DNA from 2 places in the Streptomyces sp. NPDC058678 genome. Region 2 is predicted to be linked to the other one. Evidence: riboswitches for the same ligand, from Rfam matches in the RefSeq annotation. Region 2 holds a riboswitch; the other holds the start of a gene.

The links. A riboswitch is a leader RNA that binds a small molecule or an ion and turns the genes downstream of it on or off. The one in region 2 is predicted to bind S-adenosylmethionine.
Region 1: it holds a riboswitch for S-adenosylmethionine, as region 2 does, so the genes downstream of both, thrC (threonine synthase) here and ACFWWR_RS01785 (amino acid ABC transporter permease) in region 2, are expected to answer to the same signal.

What each region holds. Positions count from the first base shown of each region.
Region 1 is NZ_JBHXSG010000059.1:50,459-53,646, forward strand. It holds gene ACFWWR_RS37585 (MoaD/ThiS family protein) at 329-604, opposite strand; gene thrC (threonine synthase) at 690-1,973, opposite strand; SAM riboswitch class I at 1,991-2,131, opposite strand; gene ACFWWR_RS37595 (glucosyl-3-phosphoglycerate synthase) at 2,319-3,188, shown strand, end outside.
Region 2 is NZ_JBHXSG010000001.1:416,962-420,149, forward strand. It holds gene ACFWWR_RS01780 (glutathione S-transferase family protein) at 123-992, shown strand; SAM riboswitch class IV at 1,059-1,166, shown strand; gene ACFWWR_RS01785 (amino acid ABC transporter permease) at 1,530-2,513, shown strand; gene ACFWWR_RS01790 (amino acid ABC transporter ATP-binding protein) at 2,510-3,188, shown strand, end outside.

The DNA.
Region 1 (3,188 bases), on a different contig from region 2:
CGCGGCCGAATGTATCTGTCCAACTGCCCTCTGCAACAGGTCAATCGGACGAGAATTCCGGACGCGCGGGGTCCGGAATGTGGCGAGAATTCACCCGAATTCGGGGCAAGTCGGGCTCCACAAAAAGCACAAAAGCCGCGAAAGAAGCGCACACTTTGGCTACTTCTTATCGGGTGCAAGGTGGAGATCAAGGGCTTCCGACCCGGGGATCGGCATCGCGTTCCCCAACTGTACCGCGCTCAACCACATTGAATTGCCCCCTCCGCTTCTCTCACGGAGGGGGCAATTCAATGAAACGCTCGGTAACCGGCGTTACCGACGGTAATAATCAGCCGCCGGCGACGGCCGGAATGATGGAGACTCCGGCACCGTCCGGCGTCGCCGTCTCCAGGCCCTGCTCGAAGCGGACGTCGTCGTCGTTGACGTACACGTTGACGAACCGCCGCAGCTTGCCCTGGTCGTCCAGGACTCGCGCGGCGATGCCGGTGTGGTTCTTCTCCAGGTCGGTGATGACCTCGGCGAGGGTGGCCCCCTCGGCGGCCACCTCGGCCTTGCCACCGGTGTAGGTGCGCAGGATGGTGGGGATGCGGACGGTAACGCTCATGTCTGATGACCTCCGGTCAGGTAATCGCCCTCAGGGGCGCGGGGAACTGCGCGACCAGCCCCCACCGGCCCGCAGATGACAACGGCTATGCGAGTCCGGCCTCGCGGAACGAATCGAGGTTCGGACGAATGGTCGCAGTCAGCCCGGTCCCCGCCACCGCGTCCAACGTCTTGAGACCGTCACCGGTGTTCAGCACGACCGTGGTCTTCGTCGGGTCGAGGAGACCGCTCTCGATCAGCTTCCGCGTCACACCCACGGTCACACCACCGGCGGTCTCCGCGAAGATGCCCTCCGTGCGCGCGAGGAGCTTGATCGCGTCCACGACCTGCTCGTCGTTCACGTCCTCCACCGCACCGCCGGTACGCCGCGCGATGTCGAGGACGTAGGGACCGTCCGCCGGGTTGCCGATCGCGAGCGACTTGGCGATGGTGTTCGGCTTCTGCGGCCGGACGACGTCGTGACCGGCCTTGTAGGCGACGGACACCGGCGAGCAGCCCTCGGCCTGCGCACCGAAGATCTTGTACGGCTTGTCCTCGACGAGCCCGAGCTTGATCAGCTCCTGCAGCCCCTTGTCGATCTTCGTGAGCTGCGAGCCGGAGGCGATCGGGACGACCAGCTGGTCCGGGAGCCGCCAGCCGAGCTGCTCGCAGATCTCGTACGCCAGGGTCTTGGAGCCCTCGGCGTAGTACGGCCGCAGGTTGACGTTGACGAAGCCCCAGCCCTCCCCGGCCGGGTCGCCGATGAGCTCGGAGCAGAAGCGGTTCACGTCGTCGTAGTTGCCCTCGATGCCGACGAGCTCGCCGCCGTAGATGGCGGCCATGACGACCTTGCCCTGCTCCAGGTCGTGCGGGATGAACACGCAGGAGCGGAATCCGGCGCGGGCGGCGGCGGCGCCGACGGCACCGGCCAGGTTGCCCGTGGAGGAGCAGGAGAGGGTGGTGAAGTGGAACGCGCGGGCGGCCTCGATGGCCTGGGCGACGACGCGGTCCTTGAAGGAGTGCGTCGGGTTGCCGGAGTCGTCCTTGACGAAGAGCTTGCCGGCGTCGACACCCAGCTCGCGGGCGAGGTTGTCGGCCTGGACGAGCTTGGTCCAGCCGGGGTTGATGTTCGGCTTGTCCGCCACGTCGGCCGGGACGGGCAGCAGCGGCGCGTAGCGCCAGATGTTCGCGGGTCCCGCCTCGATCTGCTTGCGGAGTTCCTCCGTGTCGTAGGCGGAGAAGTCGTAGGCGATCTCGAGCGGGCCGAAACACTCCTCGCAGGCGAAGACCGGGCCGAGGGGCACGCGGTGACCGCACTCGCGGCAGCTCAGCGCGGCGGCGGGGCCGAGGTCTACGGTGTTCGTGGTGCTTGCATCAGTCTGCACAGCCATGGAGGCGAGGCCCTTTCTCCTCATCTTCCTCACGACGCACTTCGCCGTGAGACGGATTTGGCACCTTCCCTAGTCGGGAGCCTCGCTGGTGACGAGAACCGACTGGAGGGTTGCCGGGGCTTCATCGGGCCGTATCCCTCTGCCCCTCTGGATGAGCGGTATGTAGTTGTTGATCGTTGAAACGGAACGCGGACCCCGACATGCGATGGTCATCAGCGTTGTTCAAGACTGTAACCGAAGGCCAGGACAGTTGAGATAGCCGTCCGAACCGCGAGATGGATCACATGTTCTGCGAGAGACCATGGATCACACGCTCGCCGAGAGAACGCAGAGGAGCCGCGCACTGTGCTGAAGGAAGTCGAGCGTTGGCTGAGCACTCACTCCTGGTCGAAGACCGATCGCCCGCTCCACAAGATCCTGGCCGCGAAACGCGCCACGGGCCAGACGGTCAGTGTCGTGCTGCCCGCGCTCAACGAGGAGGAGACGGTCGGTGACATCGTCGCCGTGATCCGTCACGACCTCATGCAGCAGGTCCCGCTCGTCGACGAGATAGTCGTCGTGGACTCGGGATCCACCGACCGCACCTCCGAGGTGGCCGCCGCCGCGGGGGCCCGGGTCGTCCATCGCGACGACATCCTGCCCCGCATCCCGACCGCTCCCGGCAAGGGCGAGGTGCTCTGGCGCTCGCTCCTGGTCACCAGCGGCGACATCGTCTGCTTCATCGACGCCGACCTGAAGGAGTTCTCCTCCGACTTCGTCTCCGGGATCGTGGGCCCGCTGCTCACCGACCCCGGCATCGACCTCGTCAAGGGCATGTACGACCGTCCGCTGCGCGGCGCGGCCGGCCAGGGCGGCCGGGTCACCGAACTGATGGCCCGCCCGCTGCTGAACATGCACTGGCCGCAGCTGGCCGGTTTCGTCCAGCCGCTCGGCGGCGAGTACGCGGCCCGTCGTTCGCTCCTGGAACAGCTCCCCTTCCCGGTGGGCTACGGCGTGGAGCTGGGCATGCTGATCGACGCCCTGCACCTGGTGGGCCTCGACGCACTGGCCCAGGTCGACGTGGGTGTGCGCAAGCACCGCCACCAGGACGGCCAGGCGCTGGGCAGGATGTCCGCCGCGATCTACCGCACGGCCCAGCTGCGGCTGGCCCGCGGGCACCTCGTCCGCCCCTCCCTCACCCAGTTCGAACGGGGTGAGGACGGCTTCGAGCCGCGT
Region 2 (3,188 bases):
CCCGGTCCTCCGCCACGCCCCGACGGCCGCCACAGCCGTCGCATGCGGGGGAGGGCCGCCCTCTCGCCGCCCGACGTCGCTTCCGCCGCGCGTACGTCCACGCACCCACCCCGGGGAGAACCATGTCCGTCACACCGCTCGCCACCGTCCCCTCCGCCCAGCCCGCCCCGGCCTTCCGGGGGCGGATCGGCAGGGACGCGCGCAGCGGGCACTACGCCGTGCCCCGCCGCTATCGCCTCCACCTGTCGCCCACGTGTCCCGACGGCCTCCGCATCGCCGTGACGCACAGCCTGCTCGGACTCGACGACGTCTGCCCCGTGACGCTTCTGGGCGCGGTCCCGGACTGTCCCGACGGGGGGCACTTGGCACTTCGCCCGCTCTACGAGGCGAGCGTGCACCGATACACCGGTGCCGCCGCCGGGCCGGTGCTCAGTGACGACTGGTCGGGGCGGATCGTCAGCACCCACGCCCCCGACATCACCCGCGACCTGGCCCGGCACTTCGGGGGCGGCCGTTCGGCGCTGTACCCGTGCGGGGCGGAGTCGGAGATCGAGGCCGTGGAGCGACTGTGCGGGCAGGGCATCGAGCAGGCCGCACAGGCGGCCGGGGCGGCGGACCCCGACACCGGGGCGCGTGACGTGGCGCTCTACAAGCTGCTGGGGACGCTGGGTTCACTGGAGCACTGGCTCGTCGGACGCGACTACCTGATTCGTGATCAGATCACCGCGGCCGACGTCGAGTTGTGGGCCGCACTGGTCCAACTCGACACCGTGCACCGTCACCACCTGGACGCCGCCGCGGTGCACCGCGTCGCCGACCACCCCGTCCTGTGGGCCTACGCCCGCCGCCTGGCCGCCCACCCCGCCTTCGGCATCCACCTCGACCTCGACGGCATCGCCCGACGGCACCACGCCCACTGCCGGGGCCTGGAGGCCGCCGGAGCGGCCGTGCAGATCCTCGACTGGGCCGCCCACGCGGCTCAGAGGGCGTAGCGCGTTCCATCTGGCGGACCGGCGTTGACATTCGTTCGAGCGTTTGTCTTAACTGACTGCCAGAACGGTAATGAGCGTCAGCGACAAGCCCTGGCTTGCTGACCGGCAACCCTCGCACGCGGTGGGGTGCCCCAGGTGACGACCGGACCGAATGACATTCGGTAAGCGCGAGGGCCCTTCGGGCCGGAAGAGCAGGGTGACGGGCATGTACGCAGCTCCCAGGACGGCCACGCGCCGCTCCCAGAGCTGCGTTCCGCCGTACGCGCACCAGCTCGTCGCCGACCGGGCCGTCGATCTGCTCCGCGTGAGCAGCGCACTGTGTACCGCACCGGGCCGTGCCCGCTGTCGGGGCTGACGTCCTTCCCCAGCCCCCGCGTTCCTGACGAAGCCCGCCCTCGCGGTGCGTCGTCGTCCGCCCAGCCCCCGGTCACCGTGCGTTCCCGTGTGCCACGTCCCGCCGCCGCGGAGCGGCCGCCGTAGCGGCACCACGTTCGCGCTGTCCCGGGGGGTCCCGACCCCGCCCCGCCGGAGCCCTCCATGAGTGAACCCCCAGGCGCCGCCGTGTCCCTCGCCGAGGCACCACCGCCCGCCGACACACCGTCAAGACCACTCGCCGCCCAGCGAGTTCTGCCACTGCGGCGACCCGGACGCTGGATCGCCACCGCGGTCGTCCTGGTCCTGGCAGCCCAGTTCGTCCACGGCCTGGTGTCCAACCCCTTCTACCAGTGGGACCGGTTCGGCTACTGGTTCCTGCGGCCGACCATCCTCGACGGGCTCCTCATCACCCTCGAAGTCGCCGCCTACAGCGCGGTGTTGGGCCTCCTCGGCGGCATCCTGCTGGCCCTCGCCCGGCTCTCGCGCAGCCCGGTGCTCCGCGCCGTCAGCTGGACCTACGTCTGGGCACTGCGGTCGATCCCGCTGATCGTGGTGCTGCTGTTCCTCTACAACTTCAGCGCCCTGTACCGGACGCTCAGCGTGGGCGTCCCCTTCGGACCGGCCTTCTTCACCTTCGACGAGTCACGGCTCGCCACCGACATGGCCGTCGCCGTCATCGGACTCAGCCTCAACGAGGCGGCGTACGCGGCCGAGGTCGTCCGCGGCGGCATCCTCTCCGTCGACCAGGGCCAGCACGAGGCGGCCTCCGCGCTCGGCCTGCCCAAGGGCTACCAGTTCAGGAGGATCGTCTTCCCACAGGCGCTGCGGTCCATCACTCCGAACTACGTCAACCAGCTCATCGGCCTCATCAAAGCCACCTCGCTGGTCTTCTACGTGTCGTTGCTCGACCTGTTCGGCACCGCGCAGACCATGGGCGCCACCTACCCCGGCGACATCGTGCCGCTCCTGCTGGTCGTCACCGTCTGGTACCTGATCCTCACCAGCGTCGTGTCCGTCATCCAGTTCTACGTCGAGCGGTACTACGCCCGGGGCGCCACGCGAACCCTGCCGCCGACGCCGTTGCAGAAGCTGCGGACCGGTCTCACCGACCTGCGGGACCGCATCCGCAGGGAGGCCGCCGTATGACCGCCGGGACGATCGACCACGCCGCCGCCGTCGAGGTGCACGACGTGCACAAGTGGTACGGCACCCACCGGGTCCTGGACGGGGTCGACCTGACGGTGCGGCCCGGCGAGGTCACCGTGATCCTCGGCCCGTCCGGCTCCGGCAAGTCCACTCTGCTGCGGGTCGTCAACCACCTGGAGAAGCCGGAGATCGGCCACGTCAGCGTCAACGGCGAGCTGATCGGCGTACGCCGGCAGGGCGAGCGCCTGAAGGAGCTGAGCGAACGGGCCATCCTGACCCAGCGCAGCCGCATCGGCTTCGTCTTCCAGAACTTCAACCTCTTCCCGCACCTCACCGTGCTGGACAACGTGGCCGCCGCCCCGGTGGCGACCGGGAAACTCGGCAAGGCCGAGGCCCAGGCACTCGCCCGGGAACTGCTGGACCGGGTCGGTCTGGCCGACAAGGCCGCCGCCTACCCGCGGCAGTTGTCGGGCGGCCAGCAGCAGCGCGTGGCCATCGCACGCGCCCTGGCGCTGCGCCCCGGCGTCATCCTCTTCGACGAGCCGACCTCCGCGCTCGACCCCGAACTCGTCGGCGAGGTCCTCGCCGTCATCAAGGACCTGGCGAGGAGCGGCACCACCCTGATGATCGTCACCCACGAGATCGGCTTCGCCCGTGAGATCGCCGACCGGGTCG